DNA from 3 places in the Brevibacillus sp. FSL K6-6036 genome. Region 1 is predicted to be linked to each of the others. Evidence: riboswitches for the same ligand, from Rfam matches in the RefSeq annotation. Region 1 holds a riboswitch; each other region holds the start of a gene.

What was found. Region 1 has a riboswitch for glycine ahead of glyA (serine hydroxymethyltransferase). Riboswitches for the same ligand answer to the same signal wherever they lie in the genome.
Region 2: linked by a shared signal. The riboswitch ahead of gcvT (glycine cleavage system aminomethyltransferase GcvT) and the one ahead of glyA (serine hydroxymethyltransferase) in region 1 are both predicted to bind glycine.
Region 3: linked by a shared signal. The riboswitch ahead of NST37_RS08120 (sodium:alanine symporter family protein) and the one ahead of glyA (serine hydroxymethyltransferase) in region 1 are both predicted to bind glycine.

Annotation. Positions count from the first base shown of each region.
Region 1 covers NZ_CP150173.1:3,552,417-3,560,496, forward strand. The annotation lists gene codY (GTP-sensing pleiotropic transcriptional regulator CodY) at 1-250, opposite strand, end outside; gene glyA (serine hydroxymethyltransferase) at 506-1,747, opposite strand; glycine riboswitch at 1,908-2,013, opposite strand; gene yjcZ (sporulation protein YjcZ) at 2,211-2,309, shown strand; gene NST37_RS17965 (sporulation protein) at 2,510-3,286, opposite strand; gene NST37_RS17970 (hypothetical protein) at 3,411-3,890, opposite strand; gene NST37_RS17975 (YtrH family sporulation protein) at 3,887-4,198, opposite strand; gene NST37_RS17980 (hypothetical protein) at 4,359-4,589, opposite strand; gene NST37_RS17985 (MFS transporter) at 4,901-6,160, shown strand; gene NST37_RS17990 (hypothetical protein) at 6,334-6,474, shown strand; gene NST37_RS17995 (HD domain-containing phosphohydrolase) at 6,585-7,997, shown strand.
Region 2 covers NZ_CP150173.1:2,118,326-2,126,405, reverse strand. The annotation lists gene dat (D-amino-acid transaminase) at 1-745, shown strand, start outside; gene NST37_RS10605 (biotin/lipoate A/B protein ligase family protein) at 824-1,654, opposite strand; gene gcvPB (aminomethyl-transferring glycine dehydrogenase subunit GcvPB) at 1,767-3,233, opposite strand; gene gcvPA (aminomethyl-transferring glycine dehydrogenase subunit GcvPA) at 3,226-4,575, opposite strand; gene gcvT (glycine cleavage system aminomethyltransferase GcvT) at 4,618-5,721, opposite strand; glycine riboswitch at 5,913-6,006, opposite strand; gene NST37_RS10585 (SNF2-related protein) at 6,229-7,932, shown strand; gene NST37_RS10580 (YqhG family protein) at 7,972-8,080, shown strand, end outside.
Region 3 covers NZ_CP150173.1:1,617,989-1,626,068, forward strand. The annotation lists gene NST37_RS08095 (ATP-binding protein) at 1-482, shown strand, start outside; gene NST37_RS08100 (N-acetyltransferase) at 532-987, opposite strand; gene NST37_RS08105 (phosphotransferase) at 1,019-1,699, opposite strand; gene NST37_RS08110 (MFS transporter) at 2,069-3,250, opposite strand; gene NST37_RS08115 (helix-turn-helix domain-containing protein) at 3,344-4,102, opposite strand; gene NST37_RS08120 (sodium:alanine symporter family protein) at 4,300-5,655, opposite strand; glycine riboswitch at 5,946-6,055, opposite strand; gene NST37_RS08125 (electron transfer flavoprotein subunit beta/FixA family protein) at 6,384-7,214, shown strand; gene NST37_RS08130 (electron transfer flavoprotein subunit alpha/FixB family protein) at 7,211-8,080, shown strand, end outside.

The DNA.
Region 1 (8,080 bases):
TGACTTCCAAAAGCTTTTGATTGTAGCCGTATGGCAGCATTGCGCCTGACCGGCCGTCCTGCCCCTGTCCGATGCCAAAATCCTCCCGAACCCCGTTTCCGAGAATCGTCCCGTCTGCCGTCACGATGTAGACGTTCGCGCCAATCACATCGGCCAGCAGCCGAGCCAGATCATGATACCCTACCCCGCTTCCTCCCATCGTCTTTTGCAGCATGACGTTAATCCTTCTAGTTTTCTCCAGTAAATTCATTCCATTTTTTCCTCCTTGCGGTTATGTATAGTCGCAGTATTGTCAGAAAAATCCCGGCTTATACATGCAAATCAAAAAATAGACAATAAAAGAACAGGCCCCTTATGGTTTATGCCATAAAGGACCTGTCCGTTCCACCATTCCCGCAGGAGCCGCTTCCTACTCTTCTGAAACAAACGACATGTACTGTTCTGCAGAAAGCAATTCGCTTACTTCCGCCGGGTTGCTCAATTTGTAAATCATCGCCAGCCTCCGTCAGCGCAAAACTGAAGCGCGACTGTAGAGCGGATAGGCAGCACATAACTGACTGATCGTATCTCGAACGGACGGATCTCCTTTTCCTTTCAGAACAGCAGCAATCGATCGTCCGATGGTCTTCATTTCCGCTTCTTTCATGCCCCTTGTGGTGGCAGCGGCAGTGCCGATGCGAATCCCGCTGGTGACAAACGGGCTTTCCGGATCAAACGGAATCGTGTTTTTGTTGACGGTGATGCCCGCTTCTTCCAACAGCCGCTCCGCTTCCTTTCCTGTCAGTCCGAAGACGCGAACGTCGAGAAGCAGCAGGTGATTGTCCGTGCCCCCCGAAACCAGTCTCGCTCCTTCTTCGAGCAAGGTCTCGGCGAGAGCCTTTGCGTTTTTCACCACTTGCTCAGCGTATCTCTTGAACTCGGGCTGCAGCGCTTCTTTAAAAGAGACTGCCTTTGCCGCTATGATATGCATCAGCGGCCCGCCCTGAATACCTGGGAATATCGCTTTGTTTACGCCCTTTGCGATCTCCTCGTCATTCGTTAACACAATGCCGCCGCGCGGTCCTCTCAGCGTCTTATGCGTGGTACTTGTCACGACGTCAGCATGGGGAACGGGCGAAGGATGCACGCCCGCCGCCACCAAGCCGGCGATATGAGCCATGTCTACCATCAGCTTTGCTCCTGCCTGCTCGGCGATCTCGCGAAAGCGGGCGAAATCAAGCGTCCGCGAATAGGCGCTGCCGCCTGCGATGATGATCTTCGGCTTTTCCCGGCGGGCAATCGCTTCCACTTCGTCATAATCGATCAGGTGATCCTCTTCGCGGACCCCGTATGCCACGACATTAAACCACTTTCCCGAGAGGCTGACCGGACTTCCATGCGTCAGATGGCCACCGTGCGACAGATTCATTCCCATGAAGGTATCTCCCGGCTGCAGCAGCGAAAAGAACACGGCCGTGTTCGCCTGTGCGCCGGAGTGAGGCTGGACATTGGCATAGGCTGCTCCAAACAGCTTTGATACCCGCTCGATCGCCAAGCGTTCGACTACATCCACGTGCTCGCAGCCGCCGTAATACCGCTTTCCGGGATAGCCTTCCGCATACTTGTTGGTCAGAACCGATCCCATGGCGTCCAAAACGTCCTGACTCACAAAGTTTTCCGATGCGATCAACTCCAGCGTCCCGAGCTGGCGCTGGCGTTCCGCTTCGATCGCTTCAAAAATTTCCTTGTCGTGATCCTGCAAGCTCATCGATATTCCTCCCTTGGCTCCCATCTTTCCCGAACGCAAAAAAGGACAAGGGAAAGATAGATAGCACGTAATCTACCTCTCCTCTGTCCTTTTACCTGAGAGTTTAACTCCTGACACGGGAGTCTTCCCCTTGGGTGGCTGTTCGCTCTCTCCAGAGGTGCGTCCAATTGTGGTACCTTGTACCTGAGAGATTCTTTCCCAAGGATTTTTGGGACTTGCTCCTTCGGTGCCGGGCGCTTCGGTCCGGTCTCTCCCACAATCGTCATCCGCTCTATGCAATTACTTCGAATCATACGTCAAGGGATTCAACATTGTCAATAATATTTCGAATAGAATATCAATTGTTCTTGAGAATGATCCAGTCTGCGGCCTGTCGCCCAAAATGGGTAGTCGCCCTAACACCGAAAGGCCCGCCCGTAAATACGATAGCAGGGAACCCATTCAAACAAAGGAGGATGCTTGCATGAGTAGTCTGTTCAAGAGCGGCGGGTTTAACGGTATCGGTCTTATTCTGGTGCTGTTTATTCTGCTCTCGATTGTCGGATGTTCGGAAGATTGTTAGCAAAGATTGCAAACCGTTCGCTTCTTCATGGATGATTGATTGGGCAGACCGTGGGCGAGCTCCCATATCGTTATAAAAACGCGGGAATTGAACTGCACCTCCAAATGTTAGCTGTGCCTAACAAATGGGGTGCCGTTCACACTCCCGCGTGTTTTTGTCAAATGCGTATTGGTTTTTTCAGAGCGTGGCTTGGCCTTTTGCTAGTGAATATTCCGACGGATGATTTCTTCGATCCCTTCGGCAATCGCCGAGACCGGTCGATGCAAATCAGCCTGGGTCAGCCGGAAACGGGCGTAGCGTTCGTCCAGATTGAAGGCTTCCTGAAAGGCTCCCAGAAAACCGCGAGCTCGTTTGTCCATTTCCAGAAGAACCTCCAGTTCTCCCTCCTTCAAATAAAAGACGGCCTCCAGCTCCTCCAGTCGGCTGCGGTAGGGGCCTGTCGGACGGAACTCAAACTCCTGCACAAATGGGTAAGAGCGCCCGAGATGACGATTGTATTCGCAATCCACTTTGAATAATTGAAAGCCGAGAGACTGAATCGCGTCCAGCACTTTTTCCATCAGCGGATGCGGCCGAACCTCGATGAAGTCTGAATCTCCCGGATCGATGGCATTTTTAATGTCCAGTCCGGTACGCAGGTACACAGGCTGCCGTCCCATCGTAAGCGGAGTCTCGTACGGAAGCTGGAAGGAAAACGGAATGACCTTCTTTTCCTTCGGGTTCAGCACGAACCGTTCAGAAAGACGGTACTTGCCGAGCGTGCATTCTTCCTTTACCTTGCGATCATTTGCCTCGCGCTCATAATGCGTGACGACGTACATATAAATTTCGTCCACATCCTGTGCAACATCGCCACCTGTGATGTGGACCTCACCTCTTACCCATTCTCCCGGGATCAACGAATCGTTCTCCAGGCGGGCATCTACTTGGGCAGCCCCGATACCTACGCTTGCCAACAGCTTTTTAAACATTGACATGGACTCATTCTCCCCTTACCAACGCATCGATTGCCTTGCTTTTTCATGCAGTGAGAAGCTTCTGTACCTTTTATACGGCGGGTCGCAATAAAAGTTTCGCTGCCGAAAATAGATTTCCCGATCTTCATATATCCTCGCGTTTTACTTCAGCAGTCACGAACAAGTGGAGAATCCGGCTGATCGCCACCGTTTTGACGCGCACCTCGACCATCGTTCCTTCGATGATGTACTCTCTTCTCCGCAGCATTTCATGGAGCATCTCCTGGACTTCTGCCACCTGCTCGACTTTTTTTCCTTTCAGGGAAGCCAAGTCTTTTTCCAACTGCCTTGTCATTTGCAGTTGAATCGTTTCATGCAGCTTTGAATCCAGGACGGTGACCCGAATCTCATCGATGACCACCTCTTGTTTTCTCCGGGCCACTTTTTCCGACTGCTTCAAGCTCTGATTTTCCTCCATCAGCTTTTCGTTCAGCAGTTCCAGACTGCGCTTGACAAGCATCATCTGCTCCATTTCCCTGCCGTAAATAAACAGCATTCCCGACCCGCCGAGAATGGCGCCTATGAGCAGGAGAGCTACGTAACGCTTCCACAACATAACCTTCATGAACGCACCTGGACCAGCCATTGAATCGAAATCGTCCCCATATGTGCCCCGAGGAAGGCGACAACGATCATGACAAGCTGTTTGAACACAGGCGAAAAATTGCCCGCGAGGATTTTTTCGATCTGCAAAAAGGAGTCAAACGTTCCGCCCAAGGCACCTACAAGGCCCCATATTTTCAATTGGTCAGCCAAATCATGAATGGACCAGAGCGGCGGCTTTTCATTTAAAAAAGCGCCCAATCCACCGCACAGGGAACCGCCGACCACAATGCCGTACGCCACAAAAAAGGTTAAAATGACCTGCCCCATCTCCATCCCTCCGGCTTGACAGCGTTAGTCTATCCCTACGCCGGAGGCTGGACAAATATGAAAGGCTATATGTCCCTAGCTATATGGCTCCCAGCCAAACGGCTCTCACACACGCAAAAACGGCATGCCGCCAGCGACACGCCGTTTTTGTATGCAGCCCTCAGCCTCTTCTCCCTCGTCCCCTCATTCGCCGAAGTCTCTTTTGAATTTGCGCGGAGTTCATCATCATCAGATCCATGAACAGATTGACCATATTGGGATTGTGCAGAACCTGCTGGAATACTTCCGGATTTTCCCGAAACCACTGTTCATTAGCCTTAACCCAGGATCGAAACCCGTCATTTCTTTTGTAATAGCGGTTTAACCGGCGAATCGGACGGTATGCACTCACCTTTAATCGATCCCTTCGTCGAAGAAAATGGAGAGGAGAAAGATGATCACCAGAATCCAAATCACTACTTCAAACCCTTCGTGATTTGCAAAAAAGCCTCTCACGTTTGTCCCTCCTTGTTGACGCAACCTTGCACCATGTATGCCCACAGTTTTTTTACAGTATAGGTATATGTCGAGAGGCACCCGTTGGATTGGACGAAAGCCTGTTATCCCTTCAATTCCGCTCTCGCCTATTTTCGGGTGCATAGACTGGCTACGGGAACATGCATACTAGGGGAAGATTGCCGAAACGAAAGAGGAGGCGGCTCTATGACCGTTGCGGCAGGAAAGCTATGGCGGAACAAAATATTTGCACTGCTGCTCGTCCTGGTTTTTTTCATGCACCTGGCCTCCTTTCTGATCGTGCCGATCTTTCCCATTTTCCTAAAAAAAGCCCGTGCCCTCTCTCTCGGACAGGTCGGCATCATTCTCGGTGTCGGCAGTATCGCGTATCAGGCGGGCAGCCTTTTGGGAGGTCCTCTGTCCGACCGTCTCGGCCGGCGCTCGATCATGCTGGCGGGAGCACTGCTCCAGGCTGTTGCGATGCTCGGCTACCACTACAGCGACAGCTACGCCGCCTTGCTGTTTTTCTCAGGTGTGAACGGACTGGGAGTTGGATTTCTGGCACCGACAATCAAAGCATTGCTCGCTGACACCGTAGACAACACCCAGCGGACCGCAGCTTTTTCCTGGAGAGGGATTTTCGCTCACCTCGGCATTATCATCGCGGGCCTGACGATCACCTGGATGACCACCAAGGATCTGTATCCGTTTGTCTTGGCCTCGATTGTTTTTTTGCTGCTTGCTGCCGGCATCCTGTTTACCCTGCCGAACGACCGCTGCGTCGGACCTGATTGCAAACGCACGCCCTTATCGGAGTACCGGCATATTTTCCGGCATCGGAGCTTTTTGCTCTTTTCCGGACTCTCTCTATTGATCTGGGCCTTTTATGCCCAGTTCACGCTGGTGCTGCCATTGCGCGGCGAGTACGTGCTGCATTCCGCTCATTTGATCGGGCTGATCTGGACGATCAATTCCGTAAGTGTGGTGCTGCTTCAGGGGCTGATTTCCCGTTTTGTGCTTCTGAAAATCAATCCGTATTTATCGCTCGTTGCGGGAATCCTGATGATAGGCGCCGGTTTGTTCGGCATCGGGTTCGCGGACCGCTTTGCCACGCTGAGCGCTGCTGCCGTCCTGTTCATCATCGGGGAAATGCTTCTGATGCCTGTGCAGGACAGCCTCGTCGGTCACTTTGCCAAAGAGGAATGGCTGGGGGCGTATTTCGGGATTGCCAACTTTGTATCGGGTATCGGCACCGCCATCGGCACAACTGTTGGCGGCACACTCGTAGAGCGATTGGGCGGGGTCAAGAGCCCCTATCCGTGGGTGGTGTACGCCATTACGACAATCATTCTCGCTGTCGTTATGGGATTGTTCGCTCTCTACGCCATGCCGCGTCACAAGCAGGGAAGCGAGGCCGCAGGGCCGATCCAGTCCCGTTTTATGCCTAAAAAGGAGCGTGTCAAATAAAGATGGATGAACGGACACAACAAGATGGTCCCCCCATTCAGGAGGAAAAGGTGCAACTGCTTCAGCGCATCCCCCTGTCTTCTCTGCTCATACAGGCTGAGGACAACATCCAGGATCGACAGTTTGCACGCTGGCGGGCATCTAACCGCCAGCAGTGGATTTTCTAGGAGGTCATGATGGACGAATCGAAAAAGCGCTTCTCCAATAACCAAGAGGTACGAAGCGAAGACAACAGACAGCCTCGTTCCGTGCAAAATGATCAGCCGGGGTACGGGAATAAAAAACTGGAGGGACCAAACCGCCCTTCTACATGACTTGAAAGGGATGGCGATCACCATCCCTTCCTCTATTTTTTTCGACATTATTCGTGAATTTATTGAAGGTTAAAGCGATTTCGCCTATTATGAGGAGGAAGAATACCAAATTGCGGAAAGGACGTAGCGCCTTGCCTTCGAAAACGACGCAAACGACCATAACGCGCCTTTATCCATTGTTCCTTATGTTGCTTCCTATCATCTTTTCCGTAATCGTGTTCTTCGGTTACTCCCAGACAAAGCTTCTCTACTACCAGAACGAAGTACAGGCGATGGACCGACAGTTGAACTCCGTCTTCCAGATACTGAGCTTGTTTGACAAACGGGTCAAAGACAACTCGATAACTCGCACAGAGGCTCAAGAGAGTGCCAAGAAATTGTTGGCCGGAACCAGGCTCCCGGACGGAACCCGCAATACCAACGATGTGGAGCTGACCTTGAGTTCGGGAGATGCCTTTATCGTCTTTAATTCGCAAGGCAACTTGCTCGTGCACCCGCATCTGGAAGGGCAAAACATGTTTCAATTGTCCGATGCTGATGGGCGGACACTTGTTCGTGAAGTGCTGCATAAAGGAAAAACCGTTATTACATACCCGTCATTGGACCCGACTACCGAGACGCGCGACACGAAAATCGCCGTAGCACGGTATTTTCCCGAGTGGGACTGGCATGTAAGCCTGACCACAGCCGAGTCGGACTTCTACCATCAGCTTTCCTTGTTGAAATCTTTACTGGTTTTATTGGTTCTTGGCAGCTATCTGATCACCGCATTTCTTTTTTATAACACGAAACGGAAGGACAAGGCGCTGCTCAGCTCCACTCTGCGCGGCCAACAGCTCGCGGAGACCAATCAAGGCATTTTGAAAACATTGGCCGTCGCCTTGGAGGAAAGGGATTCGTATACATCGGGCCACTCCCAGCGAGTCGCTTTTTACATGCGGGTCATCGGCCAAAGCATGAACCTGGATGAAAAAACGTTGGATACGATGTACACAGGCGGACTTCTTCACGATATTGGCAAAATCGGCATTGAGGACAGCATACTGCTAAAACCGGGCCGCCTGACAGATGAAGAGTATGAAATTATCAGATCTCATCCGATACGCGGCGAGGCTTTGTTGAAAAGGCTGTACGCCGATGCAGGCAGGCAAAACTCCGCTGAAATTGACGCCATTTTATGCATAACACGCCATCATCATGAGCGCTACGATGGAAAAGGGTATCCTGATCAGCTCGCGGGCGAGGAAATTCCGCTGCTGGCAAGGGTGGCCGCAGTCGCAGACTCGTTTGATGCCATGACATCCTCCCGCGCATACCGAAAAGGGCTCTCCTATTCCAAAGCTTGCGACGAGATTATTCGCAATGCCGGTACACAATTTTGCCCGGAAGTAGTGGCTGCCTTTTTTCGGTGCATGACAGAAGAAACCTTCTTCCATGCTCACCACATCTCGCGAGTCACTGAAATGATTGACCGGATTCATGATAAAAACGGAATGCCCTATATCCATCGCGTCAGCAGTTGAATGGATGTGCGAAATCCATACTCTTTTGCTGCTTTGAGCATAAAGAAAGCCATTTGGCCAAAGGAAACGGCTAAATGGCTTTT
Region 2 (8,080 bases), 1.4 Mb from region 1:
CAAAGGGAAAATGTATCAATGGGAAGGTCATTTGACCAGGCTGTTCCGCAGCGCTCGCGAGATCATGCTCGACCTGCCGTGGACGGCAGAAGAACTGTCGGCGATTGCGCATGAGCTGCTTGCGAAAAACAACATTACATCCGCAGACGATGCCACCCTGTACCTGCAGGTGACCCGCGGTGTGTCTCCACGTGTACACGATATACCAAAAGGCATTCGCCCTGTGATCATGGGCTTTGTCCGCCGCAAGGAACGCCCGCTGGCCGATATGAAAAAGGGACTGAGCGCTCAGCTGGTCGAGGATATTCGCTGGCTCCGCTGCGACATCAAAACGTTGAACCTGCTTGGCGCTGTCATGGTCAAGCAGTACGCCAAAGACGCCGGCGCCCAGGAGTCGATCCTGCACCGCAGCGGCATCGTCACTGAGTGCAGCGCAGCCAACGTGTTTGTCGTAAAAGACAACGAGCTGTACACGCATCCCGCCAACCACCTGATTCTGAACGGCATTACCCGGCTGGACGTCATCGCCCTCGCGAAAGCAAACGGCATTATCGTTCATGAGGAGCCGTTTACTGTCGACTTCCTGAAGCAGGCGGATGAAGTCTTTGCGACAGGGACAACTGTCGAGGTTATGCCCATTATCTCTGTCGACGGCCAGGCTGTAGGCGGCGGAAAGATCGGACCCGTCGTGGAAAAGCTGCAACAGCTGTTTGAAGAACATATTTACGCAAACGCATTGGTCTAATCCGAAAAAATGGCTCTCACAGGAGTTTCGCTCCTGGAGAGCCTTCTTTGTTTATCCACTTACCTTTCGCATATTGAACTATCGGCGGAGGTTCCATTCGTCGGTCGAGTAGCGCGAAGCGGCCAGCTCTTCGGCGAGCGCCCTCTCCTCTGGAGTCAATTCGCCTTTTACGAGCTCTACCTTCAAGCCTGTGGCAAAGCCGTCGCGAAATGCCTCCATCGCTTCCTGAAGCGATACCGGTCTATTGCTCACCTCGTTGATCGTCACCGCTTTTTTCCGGAAGCTCTCCATCATGCGTTCCTTTAGCCTGTCTGAGGAGAAGTGAAGCAAGGAGAACAGCAGCTCGACATCCATATCCAGCAAAATGGAGCCGTGCTGAAGGATGACGCCCTTTTGCCTGGTCTGCGCACTGCCTGCCACCTTTTTCCCTTCCACCACCAATTCGTACCAGGAGGGGGAATCAAAGCAGGCGGACGATCCCGGCGAGCTGTACTTTTCTTTTTCTTCTTCGCTTGCCAGTGAAACCATTTCCGCATCCAGGCCGAGGTTTTGAAAACCGTGTAGCAGTCCCAGACTGATCACCTTGTACGCCTCGGTGACACTGGAAGGCATCTCGGGGTGGCTTTCCGACACGACAACACTGTAAGTCAGCTCCTGGTCGTGCAGGACAGCCCTTCCTCCCGTAGCACGCCTCACAAATCCGATGCCCTTTTCTTGAACAAGCTCCAAATTGATTTCCTTTGCCGCTTTTTGAAAATACCCAATCGACAAGGTTGCCGGGTTCCATGTGTAAAACCGGACGGTTGGAGGAACCTTGCCCTCGCTGTGAAGCTGCAGGATTGCTTCATCTACTGCCATATTCATTGCCGGGGACATCCCCTCGGTCACGATAAATCGCCATTTTTCCATGCTGCGCATGTCCTCCTCTCACCCTCTCCATTGTACTTCTCCCGATGATGAAACGGCAACAATGCGGCATGCAAAAAGGCCGCCGAAACATTCGGCAGCCTCGTCTGCGTTCTTATTCCGGCTGGTAGCGGAGTACCGGCTTGCGTGCAGCAGTGGCTTCATCCAGACGCTTCACGATTGTCGTATGAGGAGCCTCCTGCACGAGTTCCGGTGTTTCTTCGCACTCGCGAGCGATCTGCAGCATTACGTCAATAAACTCATCGAGTGTTTCTTTGGATTCAGTCTCTGTCGGTTCGATCATCAGGCACTCGTCTACGATCAGCGGGAAGTAGACAGTCGGCGGATGGAACCCGAAATCAAGCAAGCGTTTTGCAATATCCAGCGTCCGCACGCCCAGCTTCTTCTGGCGAACGCCGGACAGGACAAACTCATGCTTGCAAACACGGTCATAGGGAAGCTCGTAGGCTTCTGCAAGCTTGCGCATCATGTAGTTTGCGTTCAGCACCGCATTTTGCGAAACCTGCAACAGACCCTCTGGTCCCATGGAGCGAATATAGGCATACGCGCGAACGAGAATGCCGAAGTTGCCATGGTACCCTTTTACGCGGCCGATCGATTGCGGACGGTCGTTGTCCCAGAAGAAAGTGCCATCTGCCCTTTTGCCTACGATTGGAGCTGGCATGAACGGTTCCAGAATCTTTTTCACACCGACAGGGCCGGCACCGGGACCGCCGCCGCCATGAGGGCCGGTAAAGGTCTTGTGCAAATTGAGGTGAACGACGTCAAAGCCCATGTCGCCGGGACGAGCGATGCCCAGGATGGCGTTGGCGTTGGCGCCGTCGTAGTAGAGAAGGCCGCCAGCTTCGTGTACGATCTTTGCCATCTCGACGATGTCCTCTTCAAACAATCCAAGCGTGTTCGGATTGGTCAGCATCAATGCCGCCGTGTCCGGTCCTACTGCCTGGCGCAAAGCTTCGATGTCTACCAGCCCGCGGTCGTCGGACGGAATCGTAACTGTCTCCAAGCCCGCTACAGCAGCGGAAGCCGGATTCGTTCCGTGTGCGGAGTTCGGTACGATTACCTTGGTCCGCCCTTTTTCACCGCGGCTTTCATGGTAAGCGCGGATCATCAATAGTCCCGTCCATTCGCCTGCTGCCCCTGCTGCCGGCTGCAAAGTGACGGCATCCATGCCCGTGATCTCCGCCAGCTCGTTTTGCAGGTTATACATCAGTTCCAGCGCGCCTTGCACAGATTCTTCCGGCTGGTACGGATGGGTTTGGGCAAAGCCCGCGTAACGGGCAACGTCTTCATTGATTTTCGGATTGTACTTCATCGTGCAGGAGCCGAGCGGATAAAAGCCGTTGTCAATCCCGTGATTTCTGCGGGACAGCTCCGTATAGTGACGAACCAGCTGCAGTTCGGATACTTCCGGCAGTTCTGCTGGGGTTTCGCGAATCAAGTGCTTCGGCAGCAAATCGGTTACCTCTACCTCCGGCACATCAAGCGCCGGGAGATTGTACCCTACGCGACCAGGCTTGCTCAATTCAAAGATCAACGCTTTTTCTTTGTCGTTATGCACGGGTGATCGCCTCCAATTCCTGCGCGAGATCGTCGATTTCTGCTTTTGTTCGGAGTTCCGTTACGGCAAGCAGCATATGGCCGGAAAGCTCGGGATAATCGATTCCAAGGTCGTAGCCGCCGATAATCCCTTTTTTCAGCAGCTTCTTGTTTACTTCCGCTACCGGTTTATTCAATTTCACTACAAATTCATTGAAGGTAGGTGCGCTGCCTACGATCTCAAGTCCTTTTGCTGCCAATGCTTGCTTGGCGTAATGAGCTTTCTGCAGGTTGAGCATGGCGATTTCCTGTACGCCCTGCTTTCCGTACGCGCTCATCGCGATAGAGGCCGCGAGAGCCAGGAGAGCCTGGTTGGAACAGATGTTGGATGTCGCTTTTTCGCGGCGAATGTGCTGCTCGCGCGCTTGCAGGGTCAAAACGAATCCGCGCTTGCCGTTTTCGTCTTTCGTCTGTCCGACGATCCGGCCGGGCATTTTGCGCATCAGCTTGGAGGTGGTGGCCAAATACCCGCAGTGCGGTCCACCGAATGAAGCGAAAATTCCGAATGGCTGCATATCGCCAACAACGATGTCTGCGCCCAAACGTCCCGGCGCTTCCAGCACGCCGAGCGAGAGCGGATTGGAGGAAACGATCAGAAGCGCTCCTTTTCCATGTGCAATCGGCTCAATGGAGGACAGGTCTTCTACTTGACCGAAAAAGTTCGGGTATTGAACGATGACAGCTGCCGTCTGGTCGTCAACAAGCGCGTCCAGTGCTGCCGTGTCGGTTCCATTGTCCTTCAGGTCTGCTTCCACGACCTCTACGCCTTGGCCGTACGCGTATGTTTTCAGCACGCTCCGCGCTTCCGGATGGACGGAACGGGAAACCACGACCTTGCTCTTGTTCGTGTGGCCTGCCGCCATCATTGCTGCCTCTGCCAAAGAAGTAGCGCCGTCGTACATCGAGGAGTTGGCCACTTCCATGCCCGTCATTTCGCATACCATCGTCTGAAACTCAAAAATAGCCTGCAGCTCCCCTTGGCTGATTTCCGGCTGATACGGGGTGTATGCGGTAAAAAATTCGCCCCGCAGCAGCATGTGGTTGACGACACTCGGGATATGATGCTGGTACACACCCGCTCCCAGGAAGTTTGCATGCGTACTGAAGTTGGCGTTTTTATTAGCAAGACCGGAAAAATATTTGACCAGCTCCGGTTCGGACAGAGCCTCGGGAATTTGCAGGGAACCTTTGAAACGAACTTCTTCCGGAATATCCGCGAACAGCTCTTCCACCCGGGAAATGCCCAGGGTGTCCAACATCTCGCGTTTATCCTGATCGGTTTGAGGCAGGTAACGGTATTTCACGAACGTTGTCCTCCTTGTTTATCGGATCTTGGATTGGTTGGTTTACTTTTTGGGACGTTTGTAGAACGGTGTGGCTGCCACGACAGCCTTCAGCCGCTTGCCGCGAATTTCTACTTCCAGTTCGGTGCCTACAGCTGCATACTCGGATTTGATCAGCGCGAGTCCCACATTCTTTTTCAACGTCGGAGACTGAGTGCCCGTCGTAACCTCGCCGATCTGCTCTTCCCCGACAAAAACAGGGTAATGCGTACGCGGGATGCCGCGGTCGATCATTTCAATCCCAACGAGCTTGCGGGGAGCGCCGTTTTCCTTTTGCGCCTTGAGGGCTTCCTGTCCGATGAACGGCACTTCTTTGTCTACCTTTACTGCAAAGCCGATACCCGCTTCGATCGGCGAGATGTCTTTGCCGAGCTCTTGACCGTAGAGCGGCAGCTTCGCTTCAAAACGAAGCGTGTCCCTGGCGCCGAGGCCGCATGGTACCAGCCCTTCCGGCTTGCCGACCTCGAGGAGGCGGTCCCATAGCTGAATCGCTTTGTCGCTGTCCAGGTAGATCTCAAATCCGTCTTCTCCGGTATAGCCGGTGCGCGAAACGAGAGTCGCAATGCCGTCGATCACGACATTCCGCTTGAAACGGAAAACACCGATTTCCGTCAGGTTCGTGTCGGTCAGCTTTTGCAGGATCGATTCGGCAAGCGGCCCCTGGATCGCCAGCTGTGCTGTTTGCGGTGAGATATTCTCGATCTGTACACCCTCGCTCAGATGCTCCTGCATCCATGCGTAGTCCTTGTCGATATTTCCCGCGTTAATCACCAAGAGGTAGTGATCGTCGGCGTATTTGTAGACAAGAAGGTCGTCCACCGTGCCCCCGTCCGGATAGCAGAACACGCTGTATTGCGCTTGCCCTGCTTCCAGCTTGGAAAGATCGTTGGTTGTAAGGCGTTGCAGGTAGAGATAGGCTCCCTCCCCTTTTACCTCAACCTCTCCCATATGAGAGACGTCAAACAAGCCTGCTTTCGTCCGCACTGCTTCATGCTCCTGCGTGATACTGGAAAATTGCACGGGCAAATCCCATCCGCCGAAATCAATCGTTTTGGCCCCGTATTTTTCATAGACAGGGAACAGCGGCGTGCGTTTCAGTGTCGTCATTTCGGGCACCTCCTGTTTTTTTCATGCAAAAAAGGACAGAACAAGAGAAATGAATACGCCAAATAAGGCGCCCATTTCTCCTCCTCTGTCCTTGGTACCTGAGAGTTGCCTCGCTTGATGCGAGCCGTTCCTTTGGCATCGCTTGCAAGTTTCCCCTTTGGTGGCTCCCGAAGAAGCTCTCTCCAGAGATGCGTCCAGTAGAGGTACTTTTGCCTGAGAGATTCACCATACCCGGCTTGCTCCTTCGGCGCTGCCTTACAAGCAGTCTCTCCCTGCTACTTTCATTCGCGGTGGATACTGGGTGATACATAAATGTTCCAAATACATTCCATACTAGTTGAATGAACTCCTTCTTTATCCTACCACGTGAGCGCATTCTTGAAAATATGCAAATTGCGAATTAACTTGGAAAATCACTAACAAATTTTTTGATCAAAAAGAATAACGTTCACCTTTGATTTACGATATAGCATTTTCATGACAAAACCCCAAAGCGGAGGTAGTCATATGCCGAACGTTCCCGTTTCCTTCGATGCCGATTGGATGGATTTGCTAAATGAACGAATGAAGCAGGACGGCCCCTGGGACAAATGGGAGCTGTTCCAGCTTACTTTGGAAGCCGAAGAGGCGATGGCTATCCGCGAGTTTGACCAGCTTCAGTGCTTGCAATACCTGCCTACGCTCCAACCGTTTCCCCATCAGCTGCAGACGGCGGAGCGCGTTTTGAACGAAATGCGCGGCAGGGCCATTCTCGCTGACGAGGTGGGCCTGGGCAAAACAATCGAAGCCGGGCTGATCATGAAAGAGTACATGATCCGCGGGCTGGCGAAAAAAATACTTATCCTCGTGCCGGCATCGCTCGTAATCCAGTGGACGAAAGAATTGAATCAAAAATTCGGCATACCCGCTGTCGCCCAAAAGAAGGAGTATATGTGGCGGCAATACGACGTCGTGGTTGCCTCGATCGATACAGCCAAACGCGATCCCCACCGCCGTCACGTCCTGGACATCGATTACGACATGCTGATCATTGACGAAGCCCATAAGCTGAAAAACAAAAAAACGCGCAACTACCAGTTCGTCAAGGAGATTCGCAAAAAATACTGCCTGCTGCTGACCGCTACTCCGATCCAGAACGAGATGGATGAGCTCTACAATCTGATCAACCTCTTAAAGCCCGGCCATCTCGGACACACGTCCAGCTTCTCCACAACCTATGTGGAAGGCAAGCGGCAGGCAAAAAACAATGAGCAGCTCAAGACCGAACTGGACAAAGTGATGATCCGGAACAGACGCAGCGACGGAGGCGTGCATTTCACCAGCAGACGCGTCCAGTCCATTCCGATCGAGCTTTCCCCCGAGGAAGCCGCGTTGTATCAGGGCGTAACGCGCTTCGTCAAAGAACAGTATCACACCGGATCGGGCGGCTATAACTCGCTTGCGTTGATCACGCTGCAGCGCGAGGTTTGCTCCAGCCGGGAAGCCGCCTTTCTCACGCTCTACAACATGCATCAACGGGCAGCAGAAGACTCCCCTGTCCGCGCGGAAATCATGGAGCTCGTCGAGATGATCAAGAAAATCGAGTCACATTCCAAAGCTGCCAAGGCAGTCGAGCTCATTCAGCAAATCAACGACAAGGTCATCATCTTTACCGAGTACCGGGCCACGCAAAACTACTTGCAAAAATACTTGCACGATCACGGCATCACCTCTGTTCCGTTTCGCGGAGGATTCAAACGGAGCAAAAAGGACTGGATGACCGAGCTGTTTCAAAATCGCGCACAGGTATTGATCGCCACGGAAGCCGGCGGCGAGGGGATCAACCTGCAGTTCTGCAATCAGGTCATCAATTATGACATGCCCTGGAATCCGATGCGGGTCGAGCAGCGGATCGGCCGGGTCCATCGCTTGGGCCAGCAGCGGGACGTACACATCTACAATTTGTCTACAGTAGGCACCATCGAAGAGCATATCCTCCAGCTCCTCTATGAAAAAATCGACCTGTTTGAAATGGTGATCGGCGAGCTCGATGACATCGTCGAACGGCTGAACCTCAAGCAATCCCTGGAGGAAAATCTGATCAGCATCATCATGGACTCTTCGTCGGAGAAAGAGATGGCTCTCAAGCTGGACAACATGGGCCAAGCCATCCGTGCCATGCGGTTGGCCAGGAAAACCAAGGAGCCGCTGCCGGAAACAGCCGAACAGTAAGCTCATCTTGCAACCTGCAGTCTCGGGAGGGATAGAACGATGAACCAGCAGCGAGTCCGCAAGTATGTGGAGCAGTACTTGTCCGCCTTTTCTTCACACATCATGGAGACACATCCAGATTTTCTGACTGTCAAACTGCCGGTCGAGG
Region 3 (8,080 bases), 1.9 Mb from region 1:
GGGAGGCCAAAGTACTCGATCTGTCCGTACGGATACAAAATCCGGCGTTGATGGTCTTGCTGCATACCAAATGGGAAAAGGCACGGACACGTCAAATTTTGATGCAATTGGAGGTCAGCCAGCACCCGTTTGACCAGATTCCTTCCGTTGATCTGATCAAGATTTTGTCCAATTTGCTGGACAATGCAATTGAGGCGGCCGAGGAGGCGGAAGGAGAAAAGCGAATCCGGCTGTGCTGCCAGGAGGATGATTCGGCGTACCGGTTTACGGTGGAAAATACCGGCCCCGAAATCCCGCCCCGTCAACTGACGGCGATCTTCCAGGAGGGGGTCAGCACGAAACGGCGCGATGGCGAGCCGCCCAGAGGCATCGGTCTTTCGATCGTCCGGGAGGTCATAAGGAAGTACGCAGGAGAAATTGACGTCGAATCGGCGAACGGAGTCACGAGGTTTCAGGTTCGTTTGCCTGTGAAGAAGAGATGAATATTTCTAAGAAGCTGCCCCTTTTTAAGGGCAGCTTCTTTCGTCCCAATCACTCATCGCTGGACATAACGAAAAACTCCTTGCCGTAGCCGATCTTCTCCCAGAATTTTTGCGCTGAAGTGTTCTCCACATCGACAAGTACGGAAACGGCTGAGACCTCCTGGCGCTGAAACCAGTCATTCATTTCTGCCACAAGCGCTTTTGCCGTGTGCTGTCTGCGATATTCCGGCACAACGTATACTTCGTCGATTTGGCCGAGGAAGATGTCTTCGATCAAATCTTTTTTCAGAGAGGCAAGAGCATAGCCGATCAGTCTGGAAGCGCTGTCGAGCGCTACATACACCACGCCGAAACGGGATTGGGTGTATTGCACGAGCTGGTCATGGATACTCTCCTGTTCTTCGGCAGACAGTTCGCTTTCTGCTACTTCTTTGCAATTTTCATTCCACAGCTTGATGATGTCGGTAAAATGATCATGTGATGCTTGTTCGATACGGATAGTCATTTTCCATTCGTCTCCCTTCACAAATGAGCAATCAGACAGGAAGTGTTTTCGTTAAACAAAATCGGATCTTTTCCAGTGCCATGTCAACCTGGCCGATTTCTCCGGCGTTGAACTTGTCCAGCACATCGTCCACTTGATGACAGGCAAACGCTCTTTTTATCCTGAGCACATCCTGCAAGCAGTCCCGTTCCAGATCATGGAGCTGCCGGTTTTTGAAATATCCTGCGGCAAATGCGCCAAAGTACAGATCTCCCGTCTCTTCGGAGTCATCATCCTTCCGGTCCGCTTCGTAGGCCAAGAACGCTGCTTCACCGGCGAAGTGACAGAGAATACCATCGTTTCCTGCAAGGTGAAAGTCAATGATGCTGCACAGGCTGCCGTCATCATCCACGAGCAGGTTATTCAGAGAAAAATCCCCTTGTACCGCTTCTGCGGGGAAATCTGGCCACAATATCTCCAGAAACGCCCGTTTTTTCTCGTATAACGCGTAAATCTCCTGCCACAAGCTTTGATTCGCTTCACTGGCTTGCACGGCTTTTTGGAGGGTGCAGACGTCTTCAGCGAGATCGTCAGTTGGGCCGAACATGCTCCACGGGCTGAAAGAAGTAAACGGAATGGCGTCTTCTGCGGAGAGGCGATGCATGGCTCCCAGCCATTCCCCCGCTTGCCGGATCAGGCCTGGATCAAGGCAATCCGCTTCCTTCCCTGGCATCCATTGTTCGACGGTAGCAAAAGCTTATTGACCGTCAAAAGACGGCTATAGTCCTTTTTTGCTGCATGGCAAACTTGCTCCCTTTTTAATGGTATTCACCATATTTGGCAATTTTTTAATCTGCCATAAATCGATACGAATGACAGGATGGAAAGTTACGTTTTTTGTAATGGTCTGGAATAAGAGGTCGGTCTGTCCGGCACAGGAAGCTTTCTCGGCAGAAAAGATGCCAATAGGGGGCCAGCCGAACCGTCCAGATTCGGCTGGAAACGAGAAAAAGGCTTCGGGAGCGGGGCCATCGCTCGCAAAGCCTTTTTCTGGGCAGCCGGACGGGCCGGCTGTGGACGATCTGATTTGTTGATTGGCGATTCAGGCGTCGATAGTTGAAGCAGCGTCTGCAGTCGTCTTTTCGGAACCGGGACGGGTAATGGAAAAGACCGCACACCCCAGCGAAACCAGGACGAAGCAGGCGCCGACCCACGCGTTGTACTGAACCGAGGCTTTCTCGATCACGATGCCTCCGACAGCCGATCCAAGCGCGATCCCGACGTGCAGGACAGAGGTGTTCAACCCAAGCAGAATGTCGGCTGTCCGGGGAGAGGTCTGGATCAAATAGTTCTGCTGGGCGGGTGAAATGGCCCAGCTCAGTGCGCTCCACACCACCATCACGATCAAAAATACGTAGAGCGATCCGGTGGTAAAGGGCAGGGATGCCATCACCAGCCCGAAGGCCGAAACGATGACGAGGATTGATTTGGGCGGCCCCCATTTATCGGAAATCCATCCGCCTACGCCCCCGCCCATGACTGCAGCGACGCCGAACAGCAGATAGACAAAACTGAGCCAGGCTCCTTCCAACTGCATCGTTTCCTGCAAAAAGGGAGTAAAGTACGCATACAGCGTCAAATGGCCGGTCAGCATCAGCATCGTAATCAACTGGGCGCTGACGATCTTCTCGCTTTTCAATGAAGCGAGCTGTTGCCGCAGCGGTATCGCCGGAGGCGTTTGAACATTGGGCAGCATAATGCTGAGGCAGAGCATCGCCACAAGGCTAAGTCCGGCGATGAGCCAAAACGGAGCACGCCAGCCAAATGCGTTGCCGAGTGTCATTCCCATCGGGACACCGAGCACCAAAGAGCCGCTGATCCCCATGAAGATGATGCCCAATGCCCGGCCCCGGTAGGCAGGCTCGACGATTTGCGTGGCGATTGAAATGGACAAGACGGTCAGCAGGGCCCCGCAGGAGGCGGAAAGAATCCGGGCGATGAGCAGGACCGAGTACACCGGACTGAGCGCGGCTAGCACATTGCTCAGAAAAAAGCCGAACAGGGCCAGCAAATAAAGGCGCTTGCGGGCAATTTTTCGAGTGACGTGCATTAGGATTGGCGCTGAAACGGCAAACGACAGGGAAAACACTGTAATCAACTGCCCGGCGGCGCTAAGCGGAATATTCAGGTCTGCGGTGATCAGATTCATCGTCCCGCCGATGATCAGCTCCACCGTCCCGACCACAAAGGTTGCAATAGCAAGAATAAAAACGCGAGGATTCACACAGAAGAGCTCCTTTCTGCACCTAAAAAAAGGTTACCACTATGATGGTAACCTTTTTGGTCTGCGCATTCAAGAAAAAAATCATGGATGATGTTAGTAACGGAGCCGGATGAGCATGCGCCGTATCTCTTCGTCTCCAAAAAGCAGGTCGTAATGCTTTTGCGTAATGCGGGCCAATGCTACGTCATGGAAAAAGAAGTCGGCGAAGAATTTGACAAACGGCTGTGCTCTCGTCTGAATAGCTTGCCAGTTGCCGTCTTCTTCTCCGGCAAACATGATCTCCTCCTGATCCGCTACGATGAGCTGGAAGCGTTCCAATCCCTCGTGCTCGTCCGAAGGGATTAAGACGTGGACCCGTTTGAGGTTTGTCTGTATCTCTCCGACCACCAGCGCTTCCACTTCTACGCCTTCCCGTTCCTTTTCCTCGAGGAGAGGGATAAATCCGGCAAAATCGTCATTCCAGGCGAAGATGCGGATGGACTTGACGGCTCGCTGAATCAAGTGCTTGCTTTCAGCGCGTATGGAGGAGTCGACCTTGAGATTCCAAATCCGGTCATCCCGTACCTGCTTGCTGGCCAAAGAGGTTTTGAGCCGCTCCACGTCGTGCTGAAATTGACTGGTCAGCTTGTCGATCAGGCTGTTTAGCGGCAGAGCGGTATACCATTTCTTTTTATCCGACACAGAATCGAGGACCAGGCCCTTGTCTACCAGACGGGTCAGCACTTCGTAAATTTTCGCTTTGGGAACGCCGGAATGCTTGACGATCATTGTGGCATCCATGGGAGACTCGCTTGCCGCGAGCGTCTCATATACTTTGCTTTCGTAATGGGAAAATCCGAATGTTTCCAACATGACAATGCCCTCCAACCGGTTTGATCCGTGCATAGAAGATATGCCTTCTATTATACACACTTTTTTCCGCAAGTCCGGTAATGTCACGAGGAGGGGGGAGCATCCGCTCCGCAAGTGCGCTCGTCCCGCAAAACGAATCCCGCAGAAATAGGAAAACCCCCTCATTATGAGGGGAAAATTTTGGGGTGCGAGCATATTTACTGTGACAGCTTCGACTCCAGAGGCCCATTCAAAAAGCGCTTCGTCTCGGCAACGACCACACCGGAGAGTCCGATCAGGCCGATCAGGTTGGGCACTGCCATCAAGCCGTTCATGATGTCGGAGAGCGTCCAGACCAGATCGAGCTTCATCGTTGCTCCGACAGCGACCATGACTACCCAGACGAATCGGTAGTATTTGGCAGAGCCTTTGCCGAACAAATATTCAAAGCATTTCTCGCCGTAATACGCCCACCCGAGGATGGTGGAGTAGGCAAACAGGATGATGGCAACGGCCAGCACGTAGCTGCCGGCTTGACCGAAGACGCTTTGGAAGGCGTAGGTAGTCGCTTCCACGCCAGACATACCGGTGGACCAGGCTCCCGTAGTGACCAAAGCAAGCCCTGTGATCGTACAGACGAGAATCGTATCGATAAACGTTCCTGTCATGGAAACGAGCGCCTGCTTGGCCGGTTCGTCTGTTTTTGCCGCCGCGGCTGCGATCGGTGCGCTGCCCAGACCGGCCTCGTTGGAGAAGACACCCCTGGCAACCCCTTTTTGGATCGCCATGGCTACGGTCGCTCCCAAAAAGCCGCCTGCAGCCGAAGTGCCGTTAAACGCTCCGTGTACAATGTCTGCCAATGCCTGCGGTACTTGCCCCGCATGAAAGAGCACGACAATGATTCCGGCAACGATATAGAAAAGGGCCATAAACGGCACCATGACGCCGGTGACCTGTCCGATCTTTTTTACGCCGCCGAGGATGACAAAGGCGGTAAAGGCAGCCAGCACAATCCCCGTTGCGACCGGAGGGATCGAGAAGTTCAACTGTACCGCTTCAGCGACGGAATGGGACTGGACCATGTTTCCGATCCCGAAGGAAGCCATTGTTCCAAACAGGGCGAACAAAACAGCGAGCCATTTTTGCTTCAACCCTTTCTCCAAATAGTACATCGGTCCGCCGGAAAAAGTGCCGTCAGCCTGCCGGATGCGGTACTTGACAGCGAGAATCGCTTCGGCGTATTTCGTCGCCATCCCGAACAGAGCTGTGATCCACATCCAGAACAGAGCACCCGGTCCGCCGACCGCGACAGCCGTGGCCACCCCGGCGATATTTCCCATCCCGATCGTTGCCGCAAGCGCGGTCATCAGCGCCTGAAAGTGGTTGATGTCCCCAGCCGCTGTTTGCTCCTGCTGCTTCCCAAAAGCGAGGCGCAGCGCATACCACAGCTTTCTGAACTGCAGCCCTCGAAGGCGGATCGTCAGCATTACCCCAGTGCCGACGAGCAGTATCAGCGTAGGCAGTCCCCACACAAATCCATTCACCATTTCCAACCATTGCATAAGCATGTCCATCTCGGTTTCCCCCTTGCTGTTTTTGAAGAGAAAAAGAAAAAACATTTCACCCGAAAATGAAATGTTCTCTGGAGACGGTCGCAGGACGTACAAAATTACGTAAATAAGAATACAAAAAACCGGCGGCAAACCGCATTTGTTGATGGGCGCAGAAAAGTTTAGCAACATGTAAAATGTTCAACCTTCTGCAACACATAAAAAACTTCGTCATACGAAGAACGAATATCTTCGAGAGAACTGACAGCAAAGCTTTTTATCGACAAATTACTAACCGTTTTTGTATAAGTCCAAGCGTCCACTCTGTCCTTTTACCTGAGAGATTATTCGCCGCGGCGAATTTGCTCCTTCGGTGCCCAATCCTCTTTTTGAAAAAAGAGGGAGTCTCTCCAGAGGCTCGTCCCCATGCAGTTTTACTAGTTTCCTAGACCTGAGAGTTTCGGGAAGGTTCCCTTGCCCCGTCGGTAGACATCTGTCTTCTCCTGAATGGTTCATCCGAACGATATGTGATTTATAAATCAATTATAAGGAGCGAAGCGAGCTTGTCAATGGATTGAAAAAAATTGATCGATCCCCCGCTTCTGGCAGTTCTTGGTCTATTCGACAGCGCTGAGCAATACGTTATATCAATGATGAACATGCCGCCCGAAGCGTCGTGTCAAAAAGAGACAACCTGTGCAAGAGCTGCCATCGAAACGATGCCCCGCCGGGCTGCAAGGGGGGAGTTTTTCATGCTGCATATCGTCGCCTGTATCAAACAGGTGCCGGACACGAAGATCATCAAGATGAACCCGAAGACAAATACGATGGACCGTTCCAGCGCGCCTGCCATTTTGAATCCGTACGATGCGCATGCCGTGGAGGAAGCTGTCCGCTTGAAAAAAAGGTACGGGGGAACAGTTTCCGTCCTGACCATGGGGCCTCCGCCCGCTGTCAAAGCGATCCGGAAATGCATCGAGATCGGTGCGGATGAGGGGTACATGATTACCGACCGGGCCTTTGCCGGGGCAGATACGCTGGCCACCAGCTATGCGCTGACGAAAGCCCTCGAAAAAATCGCCAAGGAAAAGCCGATCGACCTGATCATCTGCGGAAAGATGACGATCGACGGGGATACTGGCCAGGTAGGACCGGGCATTGCCAGACGGCTCGACATCCCGCCTTTGACCAGCGTGAAAAAGGTGGTCGAGGTAAACAAGCAGCAAGGCTATGCCATCGTCCACCGCAAGCTGGAGGACGGCTATGAAGTGATTCAGTCCGCTTTGCCCTGCCTGTTTTCGGTGGAAAAGGAAATCAACGAGGTACCCTATTCGCCGCTGCCCAACATGCTTCGCGCCGCACGCTACCAGCCCGTAATCTGGGCGGTCAGCGATCTGGAGGACGTCGACAGGACGCTGCTGGGTCTCAAAGGCTCCCCGACGATTGTGGCCAAGGTCTGGCCTCCGGAAAAGCCAAAAGGCGGCGAAATGCTGGAGGGATCGGCACAGCAGCAGGTTGAGCGATTGATGGAAATTTTGCAGCAGAAACAAGAGCTCTTTGCAGGGAAGGAGGCACGGGCATGAATCTGGACGAGTACAAAGGCGTGTGGGTATTCCTCGAACACCAGGACGGGAAAATCGTGCCTGTCTCCCTGGAGCTTTTGGGAGCGGGGCGAAAGCTGGCAGACAAGCGGGGAGTACCCCTGGCCGGCATACTGATTGGAGAGGGAGTTCGGCAGTTGGCCGCGACCGCGTTTCACTACGGTGCCGATACGGTCTATCTCTACGATGATCCCGTTTTCCGGGATTACCGGACCGAATCGTACATGCGTGCAGTCATTGCTTGCGTAGAAAAGCACAAGCCGGAAACGATCCTGTACGGTGCGACCTCGACGGGCAAGGACCTCGCCAGCGCGGTTGCCACCGATCTGGAGACAGGGCTGACTGCGGATACGACGATGCTCGATGTGGATGAGGCGACAGGGCTTTTGGAAGCGAGCCGGCCCGCATTCGGCGGCAACATCATGGCCACGATTCTCTGCAAAAAGCACCGGCCGCAAATGGCCACGGTGCGGCCGAAGGTCATGAAAGCGCTCCCGATCGACACCAGCCGCAAAGGAGAGCTCATCGAGGAATCCATCCCGTTGCGGGAGGAAGACATTCGGACCAAGGTGCTGAAGATCGTCCGGGAAACGCAGACAAAAATCCGCCTGGACGAGGCTGACATTATCGTCGCAGGGGGCAAGGGGCTCGGCAGCAAGGAAGGCTTTCAGCTCATCCATCGCCTGGCCGAGGCGATCGGAGGCACTGTAGGGGCGAGCCGGGATGCCGTCGAGGCGGGATGGATCGATCACGCCCACCAGGTAGGCCAAACCGGGGTGACAGTCACGCCCAAGCTGTATGTTGCCATTGGCATTTCCGGAGCGATCCAGCATCTGGTCGGCATGCAG